4 regions of the Sphingobacterium paramultivorum genome follow, and region 1 is predicted to be linked to each of the others. Evidence: riboswitches for the same ligand, from Rfam matches in the RefSeq annotation. Region 1 holds a riboswitch; each other region holds the start of a gene.
What was found. Region 1 has a riboswitch for S-adenosylmethionine ahead of HS960_RS22400 (methylenetetrahydrofolate reductase). Riboswitches for the same ligand answer to the same signal wherever they lie in the genome.

Region 1 (3,157 bases):
CCCCAAGATCAGCACTCCTACCAGGAAAGCTTTTACTGTACCTTTCGCATTAACCTGTCCTGCTCTTCTGAAATAGACAACCATCGCTATAGCCGGGATTGCCAACAGATTTAATAGGTGCACTCCGATTGAAAGGCCCATAACAAAAGCAATAAAAACCAGCCAACGATCGCTACCTTCTTCATCTGCACGCACTTCCCACTTTAAAATTGCCCAAAAAACAATCGCTGTACACAATGAAGACATCGCATATACCTCAGATTCAACAGCCGAATACCAGAATGAATCACTGAAGCAGAAAGCCATTGCACCAACTAAACCCGCAGCAAAAATTTGGAAATAATTCGATAATTGAACTTTCTCTTGCCTGTTGAGTATCCTTTTGGCAATTGCTGTTATCGTCCAGAATAAAAATGTAACAGTAAGCCCACTGCAGATTGCGGATCCAATATTCATCCAATAGGCAATTTTACCTGCATTACCAAAAGCCAGGTTGGAAAATATATTCTGAATAAGAAGAAATAATGGTGCTCCCGGTTGGTGTGCCACTTCTAGCTTGTAGGCACAGGCAATAAATTCACCACAATCCCACCAGCTTACCGTCTTTTCAACGGTGGCGATATATACACATGTAGCAATTAGTCCGCAAGCAAAGCCGAGTAGAGAATTTAATCTAGTGTACTTCATAAGGTCAATTTGGTCTATTGTTAAAATCCTTTTTAGCACTTTAAGTTAAAAAGTTATCCTGACTCCAATAAGTTAATTAACACTATTTAACACAAGTATCTGACTATAAACAGGCTACTCAACCCTGAATATAGAGACCGACCTAAACCACACTATCGAAATTATGGACTTATTTCGGGCTTTCACAACTAATATTACAATAAAAAAAGGAAGCTTATTGGCTCCCTTTTCGTATTATTTTTATGAGTTAGGCTAGTTTTTCAACAATTTTCTTTGTTGGACCAGGATTACTCATCGTATAGAAATGTAATACCGGAGCGCCAAATTTAATCAGCTCCTGACATTGTTGCACCAACCACTCCTCACCGACTTGTCTGACGTCGGCATTCGTTTTACATGCTGAAACAGCATCGCTCAGTTCCTCCGGAATATCTAAATGAAATATCCTTGGTAAGGTCACCAACTGCTTTTTCGTTGTCAATGGTTTTAATCCTGGAATAATAGGCACATGGATTCCATTGTCTCTACATTTTGTTACAAACTCTTTGTATTTTTCAACATTAAAGAACATCTGAGTCACAATAAACTCTGCTCCCATATCGACTTTTTGTTTCAGATATTTAAAATCAGTATTGAAATTTGGCGATTCAAAATGCTTTTCGGGATATCCCGCTACTCCGATGCAAAAATCAGTCTTTTCCGATGTGATAATGTCTTCATGCAAATACTTTCCTTTATTCATATCAGTTACCTGTTCCAATAGGTCTGTTGCAAAAGCATGTCCACCATCGCTCGGTATGAAATCGGCATCGCCTTTACGTGCATCTCCCCGCAATACCAAGACGTTATCTATCCCCAGGAAGTTCAAATCGATCAGGGCATTTTCAGTTTCCTCTTTTGTAAAACCACCACATATCAAATGGGGCACCGCATCTACTTTATATTTATTCATGATTGCAGCACATATCGCCACTGTCCCAGGACGTTTACGATAGGAAACGCGTTCCAGTAATCCACTCGCATGCTCTTTATAGATATAATCTTCCCGATGGTAGGTTACGTCGATAAAAGGAGGTTTAAACTCCATCAGTTCATCCATGGTTTTAAAAATACTTTGGATGCCCTGCCCTTTTGCCGGTGGCAATAGCTCAAAAGAAAACAATGTTTTTCCTTTGGCATTCTGGATATGATCGATAATCTTCATTAAAAAACTGTTTTTAGTTTGGTTGGCTTACATCGAAACGCACAAGTCGAGGAATCGTTTATCTACATGTAACTTATCTTTCCCACATGGAGTAGGGTAGAATTTAGCACCTTGAACAATACAGGTTGCTAAGGCTTCAACGGGTCTAGTCCCTCGGCCTTTCTCTATAAGCGTTGCTAATATCGTTTTAAAAAATCAAAAGACAAAAATATTTTTTCGAAAAGGCAAAAATAGCGGCAAAAAGACTGCAATAAATGCGGCTTCAGGTTTATTCCCAGTCAACAACAGGAATTTACGCTCCACCAAAAGTAAAAGACTTAAAAAAACAGATAAAATTAACGATCGAGGATCATCGACAGCGAAGATATTGACTATGCCACAACAGGATTGGCTAAAGATTCGCTGCCAGGGAATTCCGTAGATTTTTGAGATAAAATGTGATCAATAAGAGTCCTGTAACATGGTACTCCTCTTTCGATCCAAATTTAAAACCATCAAATAAATATTGATAGGCGACTAATGCATTTTTTTCGTTGTAAAATAATTCCTTCCAAGAATCGGGAACATCTGCCCATGCCTTGAGCACAATGCCATTCTCAGCATAAATAATGGGTGATTCAACACCATCCATTCGATAATCGTGATGTGTACCAGAACTTGATATGTGTTGGAAATAAGCGATAGAATAATCTACAAAATTCAATGCCCTAGCTTTTATCTCCTTTTCACTTTCTGATTTTACAGGGGCATTTCGCCATAGATTCACTTGGCTATCAAATTTGCTGGGGGTCTCCCGGATAGGGGTTTTATCTAACGCAAAGTTGATATAAAGTCTTTCGCTAGTGGGTATACGTGCTGAGCTAAACTGTGAAAAATCACCTCTCAGCTGAACAAAATCGCTTTTTACCTTAATAATATCTAATGCGAGGCTACCTTTTTTCTCATCGGTCAATTCTAATCGATCGCCGTTGAATCTATACTTACCGAAGAGTAAGATATCATCGATCGCCATGACAAACTTGTCTTTATCATGGAGAGAGAGAAAGGACCGATATATCGTAGGATCATTACCATAGGTATCTGCCTCGACATTTTGGGGTGATTCTCTTTTTACTTTATGATACTCTTCATTTGAATAGCCCAATATCATTTGGTAATTGCCTTCAGGAAAGTCCTTTTTCTTCCCAAAGAAAGCACAAGAAGACAACGAGAATACGAATAGCAGCAGTAATAACGGTTTCAAAATCAATCAATAATTATGGCCAG
Region 2 (3,157 bases), 950 kb from region 1:
ATGGAAGCCGAAGCCCGCTTTATCCGTGCTTTTGTTTACTTCCAATTGTACAGTATTTATGGTGAGGTGCCGCTTGTGCTTACTTCCCTCAGTCTGGAGAATCAGCGTCAGCCAAAGGAAACTGCAGAGAATATTCTAAAACAGATTCGGGCCGATCTGGATTTTGGGATCGCCAACTTAGCGGCTAAACCTTATTTCAATAATGGGGGGCATGCGACCGCAAGTTCAGCAAAAGCCTTGAAAGCACGGGTTTTACTGTTTGCGGCTTATGGCGACAAAGGGGTGCCCGATTTAGCAATTTTGAAAGAGGTAAAAGACTTATGCACCGATGTCATGAAAGAGTATACTCTGAGTACAGCTTTTGAAAATGTCTTTCGCGATGCAACACAGAAGAACAATACCGAGATTATCTTTTCGGTCAATTTTTTGGCACCGAATAATACAGCCCCCTGGGACATGTATTTAGGCGATTGGATTGCTGCTTCACCTTTACAAAACCTGGTGGATACCTATGAATGCAAAGATGGTCTGCCTTATGGTGAATCACCCTTGACTGACCGAGCTAATCCCTTCAAAGATAGGGATCCGCGCTTGAGCAAAACAATTTTCGTGGATCATCCCGACTTTGGCGGCGGTAAGATCCATACACCGTCCAATCCGCGGCCTACAGGTTATGGGGTGTTGAAATTTTTGGATCCGGCCAACTTACCTTTTGGCTTTTCAACATTGAGCCAACAGGATGCGGTTGTACTGCGGTTTGGGGAGGTGTTATTGATGTATGCCGAAGCACAAAATGAAATTGCCGGACCAGATCCATCGGTTTACGATGCCATGAATACCCTGAGGAGCCGCGTTCAGATGCCCGGGTTTCCTGCCGGTTATACCAAGGAAAAAATGCGCGACCGTATCCGCCACGAAAGAAGGGTTGAACTTGCTTTCGAAGGACTACGGCATTACGACCTGATTCGTTGGCATATCGCAGGCGAAGTACTCAATGCGGTCAAAGACAGTAAAGTGCCCTATCATTTTGAAGACAAATTTTACCGCTGGCCATTACCACAAACAGAAATTGAGAAAAGCGCAGGTGTGTTAATTCAGAATCCAAACTATAAATAATAAGATTATCGCCTTCTTTTAAATCGGCAATTTCCTAAACCAACCACAGCAGCGCGCACGAAGTCCTTTCGATGCGCGCTTTTTTTACCGATAACGATTATTGTAAAGGAATCAGGACATTCTGTTCCAAGCGTACAGGGACATGCTTCACCGAGGTAAAACCGTCTTCCTTGGAAATGATGTTGGAAAGATCCAGTCCTCTTTTGGAGAACGTACTGATCAAAGCTGTTCTAAAGGTTGCCTTGGCTGAACCCCAGCCTTGTCCTAAGATGGTGTCATTGTTGAGCTGTATCAGTTCATCTGTTGAGTAATAACTGAATTTTTCCAGTAAGTGTTGGTAAAGATTTGTTGTAGTAGCCATACAATTTAAAAATTTAAAGGATTAAACCATAAACTGTATCCAGATCTTGTTGGGAAAATAATCGTTCTGCGACGTTTATTTTGGTCGAAACCCGTATTAATTTACCACCGCGGTGCCTGCACTCGGTTGGTATTGCATCATGCAATTCTGAATACTCTACAAATATAGTAGATTATTTTTTATAATAAAAAATATTTTTGTTTTTAAGGGTAAATGAACGTTAGCAACAGGAATAGGGAGGTCAAAAGCGAGGCGCGTTGTTGGCTGTGATTTGGTTATGAAGCGGATAGCTGGGCGAAAAATTTATCATGTTACTGTAATCTCATCGAAAATACTTTTAAAAATAGAGATAAGACAATACTTTTGCGCCATGAATAGAATTGCGGAAATTAACGAATACATTGCTGCCGAACGCGAGGTATTATTGCAACACCCTTTGTATCGTAAGATCAAAACGATCAAGAATCTACGTTCTTTTACAGAAGGGCATGTGTACGCTGTATGGGATTTTATGTCTTTACTAAAAGCTTTACAGATTAAATTGACCTGTACGACTTTACCTTGGTTTGCGAGTGAGAATCCATCAACACGCTATCTAATCAACGAAATTGTATTGGCTGAGGAGTCGGATGAATATATTGATGGCCGCCGTTTGAGCCATTTTGAGATGTATCTGGACGCCATGGATGCCATGGGTGCCGACCTTCATCTGGTCAACAAATTTATTGCTCACGCCAAAAAATCGAGTAACATATTCGATGTCATTGCAACGACCACATTGGACAAGCGGATCAAAGACTTTTTGAATTTTACATTCGAAGTGATTGCTGAGGGCGAGGTGCATAAAATTGCTGCTGCATTTACATTTGGACGCGAAGATCTTATCCCGGGAATGTTTACCTCTATTTTGGAAGAAATTAAAACAAATTTCCCTACAGCCAATCTGGATAGCTTTATCTATTATTTTCAACGTCATATTGACCTTGATGGCGATGAGCACGGGCCTTTGGCGATGCAGATGATCACAGATCTCGGGAAGGACGATGAGGTTAAATGGACAGAAATGAAAGAGATCAGTAAAATTGCGCTACAAAAAAGAATACAGTTGTGGAATGCAATAGAAGATTCCTTATACGGATAATCTATTATTATACCGTCGAGAAAGGCCTTTCAAATCATGATTTGAAAGGCCTTTTTTATGTGCTGTAAAAAAGGATATTGCAAGGGCTTCTTGGCAGATATTGGTCTTTTTGTTTGAATTGATGAAAAAATGTCTTTTTTCCATAACATATTGGCGTTTGTGAAGAAATCCAAGTTCCAATAAGTGTCTAAGTTTGCTACGCAAAAAAATTACATAGCACACGTGAACTTTTTTCCTCCCTATTGGGCAAAAGGAATACTAACCATGGGATTGTTAGTATTCGCTATTTCGGACACCTTCGCCCTCGATTCTTTGCGCATGTCCCTGAAAGACATGATCGACAAAGCGCTACAGAACAGTAAATACATCGAGCAGTCCTATTTGCAGCTCAAAGAAACTGAGGTGGCAGTACAGCAGCAACGCATGGAGTTGCTACCCAAAATTTCCGCCAGAGCTTCTGCTAGTTATGCGAGTAATATGCCTGTGTATGACCAGGGGCTTTTAAATAAACCTTCCCAGCATGATATCATTCATTACTT
Region 3 (3,157 bases), 980 kb from region 1:
CATCAAGTACAGCAAAGGAGATTTACATGTCAACATCAATTCAAAAAATGTTGGCGATACCATTGTCGTCACTATTGCCGACAACGGTATTGGGATGAGCCGGGATCACCTGCAAAAGATTTTCGACCAGTTCTACCGTATTCCAACTGGAAATGTTCATAATGTCAAAGGATTTGGTCTTGGCTTAAGTTATGTACAGGACATCCTGAGAAGGCTGAACGGAAAAATTACAGTTAAAAGTGAAAAAGATAAGGGCACGACCTTTGAAGTAATTTTGCCTATTAAAAAATAAAACGTTCCTTTTTTGTATATTTCCTCTTTAAAAAATTTCAAAGGTTGAGGAAAGCTGATTTATCAGCATCAAGGGACATTGGTGAAAATTAATATAATCATTATGCAAAAGATATTATTAGCAGAAGATGATCCTAATTTGGGGGATCTTTTAAAAGACTATCTCGAATTAAAGGGAAAATTTGACGTCACATTATGCACGGATGGAGATGAAGCGATTTCTCAATTCAAAAAAAATAACTACGACCTCTGTATTTTCGATGTCATGATGCCAAAAAAGGACGGATTTACAGTTGGACGTGAAATCAGAAAAACAAACAACACTGTTCCTATTATCTTTGCCACAGCAAAGGGGATGATGGAAGATAAAACCGAAGCCTTTGAATTAGGGGGAGATGATTATATCACAAAGCCTTTTCGAGTGGAGGAATTATTGCTCCGCATCAATGCTTTGCTGAAGCGCAGTGTTCGAGACAAAGAAGAGGAAGTGGTTGCTGATAAATTTGAAATTGGTGATTATTTCTTTGATTATACAAGTCAGCAAATTTCTTACAAAGGACAGATGCAAAAACTATCCACCAAAGAAGCGGAACTACTACGTTTGCTTTGTTTAAAGAAAAATGATGTGCTGACCCGGGAAGAAGCTTTATTAAAAATATGGCATGATGACAACTACTTTACGGGTAGAAGTATGGATGTATTTCTCAGTAAACTTCGTAAATATCTAAAAGAAGATAGTAAGGTTGAAATTGTCAATGTGCACGGAAAAGGTTACAAACTTTTGGTGAGCTAAAAGAATGGGGAATGAGAAACAGTCATTCCCCATTTTTTATGCCACAACGTATTGAAACATGGCATACACTAAATCACGGATGAAAAGAAAAGAACAAAACAATTTTATCCTTAGTAGAATATAAAAAATTGATGCACTTTTATAAAAAATTTGCATTTCAAAAAGAAATGTTCTAACTTAGCGTCGCTTATAGAGAAAGGCAGAGGGAATAGACCCGATGAAGCCTTAGCAACCTGTCCCTTGACAAGGTGCTAAATTCTACCCTACTTGATATGGGAATGATAAGCCGAAGTCACCGAATTCTAGTGTGTCCTTCTCTCTCTAGCAAGAAATATAGTTGAAAAAGAAATATTAAAAACATTCATTATGTTATTGACTAACAATTTAGGTTACCCTCGTGTGGGCGCGTTCCGCGAATTGAAAAAAGCCAATGAGGCCTATTGGGCTAAAAAATCTTCTGTTGAGGAATTATTGGACACCGCAAAAAAAATTCGTGAAGGCAATTGGAAAACACAAAAAGATGCTGGAATAGATTTGATCCCTTCCAATGATTTCTCTTTTTACGATCAAGTATTGGATTTAACCCTTACTGTTGGTGCAATTCCTGCTCGTTACCATTCTTTATTGAATAAAGTAGACAACAATTACAGCTTAGATCTATATTTTGCCATGGCGCGTGGTTTCCAACAAGAAGGAATCGACGTGACTGCAATGGAAATGACCAAGTGGTTGGATACCAACTACCACTATATGGTGCCAGAATTCACAAAAGATCAAGAATTCAAATTGACGTCCGAAAAATTCTTAAATGAATATAACGAAGCAAAATCATTGGGCATCGATACTAAACCAGTTCTACTAGGTCCTATCACTTACCTTTTGATCGGTAAAGAAAAAGAAGCTGGCTTCGACCGCATCGATTTATTGGATAAACTTGTTCCAGTATATGAGCAAATATTAGCTAAACTAGCTGAGGCTGGTGCCCAATATGTTCAGATTGACGAGCCTTTCTTAGCATTGGATTTAGATGCTAAAGTAAAAGCTTTATATCAACCTACTTTCGAAAAATTAGCTGCAGCAGCAAAAAATATCAAATTAATCGCGACTACTTACTTCGAAGCTTTAAAAGACAACGAAGATATCGCAGTTAACCTACCTATCCATGCTTTACATTTAGATCTGGTACGCGGTGAAAACCAATTGGATACGGTACTAGCTAAAGTTCCTGCTTCATTAACATTATCTTTGGGTATTGTTGAAGGCCGTAACATCTGGAAAAATGATTACGAAAAATCATTGGTTAAAATCAAACAGGCTGTTGATGCATTAGGAAAAGACCGTGTATGGGTAGCTCCTTCTTCATCATTGTTGCACGTTCCTTTTGACTTAGACAATGAGCACAATGAGCAATCGCTACCAGCTGAAGTAAAAAACTGGTTAGCATTTGCTAAACAAAAATTAGCTGAGGTAAAAGACTTAGCCGTACTAGCGGAAGGTGAAGTTGATGCTGAAACAGCAAAACGCTTCGAAGCTAACAAAGCTGCTGCTGAAAGCCGTCGTACTTCTCCATTGATCCACAAACCAGAGGTTAAAACACGTACAAGCAATATCACTGATAACGATGCAAAACGTACTTCAGCATTTGCTGACCGTAAAGCAGCGCAACAAGCGAAATTCAACTTGCCGGCATTCCCTACTACAACTATTGGTTCATTCCCACAAACGAAAGATGTTCGTAAATGGAGAGCAGACTTGAAAAAAGGTGCTATCACGCAGGCAGAATATGATAAAGCAATCGCAGAAGAAACTGAGAACACAATCCGTCTTCAAGAGCAATTAGATATCGACGTATTAGTACACGGCGAATTCGAACGTAACGACATGGTTGAATACTTCGGTGAACAATTGGCTGGTTACGCTTTCACACAAAACGGCTGGGTACAATCTTACGGTTCACGTTGTGTAAAACCTCCAATTATCTATGGTGATGTATACCGTCCTGAAGATATGACTGTCCGTTGGTCTTCATACGCGCAATCATTGACTAACCGTCCGGTTAAAGGTATGTTGACT
Region 4 (3,157 bases), 2.1 Mb from region 1:
AGGCAAAATTCATGGCCTGATCAGCGAACAACAGGAACAAATCAGGTCTCTTCTTTTTCGAGAAAAAAAAATCATAAGTCAACAGTGGCATAAAAGCAATTATTGGCTCAGTCAGGTTTATGGGTTAATTGACCTTCATGAGTTAATTATTGCACTTGATCACGACTATGATGCGATTCGCAAAAATCTTGCAGACACGGGCAGCCTCCCTTTAATTCGTCACACAATCAAATTATTAGCTTTAGAAATTGATAGCTTTTCACAACCTAACAAGAGGTTTCGGTATGCGCATCAATTATATCACAATAACTTTAAAATTAATGCCCTCTTACAGGATTTAAAAGAAATTCAAGAACAGCAGACCGGTCAAGCAAAAAGTATATTATGTTCGATCATAAGCAACATCGAAGCAATTATTGAAGTACTCAGCCGAATTCAGGTAGCTTTTTATCAAAATCAGGAAATTCAGGATAAGATTGACAGCAGTGAGTACCAGCAATTTATCAATCGACCTTTGCGCAATCTTGCTGATCTAAAAAGTAAACTCCATCTGAATAACCCGCTTTTTCGATTTGCAGTTCGGATGGCTCTTCTTTTTGGAACAGGCGCATTGATCGGTATTTTATTTTTGGATTTTAAATATACCTATTGGATCTTACTGACGATCGCTATTGTTGCCAGACCAGCATTTTCAATGACAAAAAAGCGTAATATAGAGCGTATTGTAGGCACATTCTCGGGTATAATAGTTGGTATATTCTGCTTAATTTCTATTCATTTTCTCCCAGCTCTCCTTACCATAGCTGCATTAGGTCTTTTCGGATTCTTTTTGTTCAACCGATCTAATTATATGGTCAGTGTCATCTTTATTACCTTGGGAATTGTGATTGCGCTCAATTTGTTTGAAGGCAATATCAATCTCATTTTAGGCAGCCGAATACTTTTCACACTCATTGGAGCATTCTTGGCTATAGCAGGTTATTTCTTGATCCCCGTACGCCAGAGCACAGGCATGGTTCAGCTGGCAAAAGAGGTATCCCTTTACAACGAGCATTATTTCCAAACCATCAATAACCGTCTGTCGGAAGAGAAACAAAGTTCTTTTGATATACGACTGGCTCGCAAAAAAGCGCAGACTGCCATGGCGCTATTTTCAGACGCTATCAATCAAATGAAAAAAGAACCCGAGCATAAATGGATGGATTGGTCACATATCCACCATTTTCAAGCACTCTCTTATCAGGTCAACTCCCATTTGGTGGGTCTTTCACTATCGTTAAGCAAAAAGACGAATCGCCACCTAGCGTATGATATCCATAGTAGAATTGATGCACTTAAACCTCTTTTAACAGATTTAAATCAAATTGCGGAACGGATCAACTTAAAGAAATCATAATACCCGATTGACAGTTATTTATCCGGTTTCATCCGACGATATGCGATCCCGATCGGTATGTTATTTAAAATTCCTTTAACTAAAAAATAGCTTTTCTTTTGCTTTAATAAAAAAAGAGTTTATATTTGTGTCGTCTTCGAAAGAAGATTTCTAATCAACACCTCCCTTAATCAGTAGGTCTTGATTTATAAAGAAGTGGCGAGAGACTGGCTCAATGACCCACTGGCAACCTTCAATTTGTTTGAAAAGGTGCCAATTCCTGTCCAAAACAATATCGTTTTGGAGCATATAAATGACATAAGACAATGATTATTAAACTACTGAAGTCCATTAAAAATTCAGGTTCAACACAAGTGAACCACACGATAAGCGAAAGTGTAAGTCATCGTACAACTGTATTGATGCGAATGCGTATGCATATGCACTTCCATGCTTGTTAAAAATCATTTCCTTTTTCTTGGATAAAGATTTAACAGACCCTTCAACGAGGTGTGTATGCTTCTCTTTTTACTTAGCAATTTCTTTTTGAACCCTTAAAATCTGATATATTATGTCTTCAAACAAAAATTTAAAATTCGAAACTCTTCAGGTTCACGCTGGCCAAGTCGCTGATCCTACTACGGGATCTAGAGCAGTTCCTATATATCAAACAACATCTTTTGTATTTGAAAATGCCGAACACGGCGCAAACTTATTTGCATTAAAGCAGTTCGGCAATATCTATACACGGATTATGAACCCTACTACGGATGTTTTCGAACAACGTATTGCGGCACTGGAAGGTGGAGTCGCTGCTGTTGCTGTTGCATCTGGCCAGGCGGCACAGTTTATTGCATTAAATAATATCTTGGAAAGTGGTGACAATTTTGTTGCCGGATCCAACTTATACGGCGGTACATTTAACCAGTTTAAAGTTTCTTTTAAACGCCTGGGCATCGAAGCTCGTTTTGCAACGGACGCCGAGGCAGATAAAATTGAAGCCCTCATTGATGATAAAACAAAGGCCATCTATGTTGAAACAATTGGAAACCCAAGTTTCAATATTCCAGACTTTGAGAAAATTGCTGCCGTAGCAAAAAAATATGACTTACCATTAATCGTCGATAATACTTTTGGAGCTGGAGGTTATTTATTTAAACCTTTGGAGTATGGTGCGAATGTTGTTGTTGAATCGGCTACTAAATGGATCGGTGGACATGGTACAAGCATTGGCGGTGTCATCGTCGACGGCGGAAACTACAATTGGGGCAACGGAAAATACCCTCAATTTTCCGAACCATCTGAAGGTTATCATGGCTTAGTTTTTTCCGAAGTTTTCGGTGAAGGCGGACCGTTTGGAAATATTCAATTTGCCATTCGGGCACGTGTGGAAGGGCTTCGAGATTTCGGGCCAGCACTCTCCCCTTTCAATTCATTCTTATTATTACAAGGGCTTGAAACCCTGTCTTTACGGGTGCAACGCCATGTAGACAACACTTTAGAGGTAGCTAAATGGCTTGAGGCGCATCCACAGGTAGAAAAAGTAAACTATCCGGGCTTAAAAAGTTCTCCGAGCTTCGCTAACGCACAAAAATACCTTAAAAATGGCTATGGTGCAGTGCTTTCTTTCCAGCTCAAAGGTGACGCAGCACAAAAGGCCAATAGCTTTATCGACAGCTTAGAATTGATCAGTCACTTGGCCAACGTCGGTGATACGAAGTCATTGATTATCCATCCAGCAGCGACTACTCACCAACAATTGAGTGATGAAGATCAAGCCAA

Region 2: linked by a shared signal. The riboswitch ahead of HS960_RS26240 (5-oxoprolinase) and the one ahead of HS960_RS22400 (methylenetetrahydrofolate reductase) in region 1 are both predicted to bind S-adenosylmethionine.
Region 3: linked by a shared signal. The riboswitch ahead of metE (5-methyltetrahydropteroyltriglutamate--homocysteine S-methyltransferase) and the one ahead of HS960_RS22400 (methylenetetrahydrofolate reductase) in region 1 are both predicted to bind S-adenosylmethionine.
Region 4: linked by a shared signal. The riboswitch ahead of HS960_RS04225 (O-acetylhomoserine aminocarboxypropyltransferase/cysteine synthase family protein) and the one ahead of HS960_RS22400 (methylenetetrahydrofolate reductase) in region 1 are both predicted to bind S-adenosylmethionine.

The regions. Positions count from the first base shown of each region.
Region 1 covers NZ_CP058555.1:5,372,253-5,375,409, reverse strand. Annotated here, with positions in the region: gene HS960_RS22405 (glycosyltransferase family 117 protein) at 1-687, opposite strand, end outside; gene HS960_RS22400 (methylenetetrahydrofolate reductase) at 935-1,891, opposite strand; SAM riboswitch class I at 1,962-2,064, opposite strand; gene HS960_RS22395 (hypothetical protein) at 2,283-3,134, opposite strand.
Region 2 covers NZ_CP058555.1:6,323,214-6,326,370, forward strand. Annotated here, with positions in the region: gene HS960_RS26235 (RagB/SusD family nutrient uptake outer membrane protein) at 1-1,116, shown strand, start outside; gene HS960_RS26240 (5-oxoprolinase) at 1,214-1,477, opposite strand; SAM-I-IV-variant riboswitch at 1,544-1,637, opposite strand; gene HS960_RS26245 (DUF3050 domain-containing protein) at 1,848-2,618, shown strand; gene HS960_RS26250 (TolC family protein) at 2,883-3,157, shown strand, end outside.
Region 3 covers NZ_CP058555.1:4,393,755-4,396,911, forward strand. Annotated here, with positions in the region: gene HS960_RS18455 (sensor histidine kinase) at 1-292, shown strand, start outside; gene HS960_RS18460 (response regulator transcription factor) at 395-1,084, shown strand; SAM riboswitch class I at 1,269-1,372, shown strand; gene metE (5-methyltetrahydropteroyltriglutamate--homocysteine S-methyltransferase) at 1,451-3,157, shown strand, end outside.
Region 4 covers NZ_CP058555.1:1,036,987-1,040,143, reverse strand. Annotated here, with positions in the region: gene HS960_RS04230 (FUSC family protein) at 1-1,396, shown strand, start outside; SAM riboswitch class I at 1,579-1,691, shown strand; gene HS960_RS04225 (O-acetylhomoserine aminocarboxypropyltransferase/cysteine synthase family protein) at 1,947-3,157, shown strand, end outside.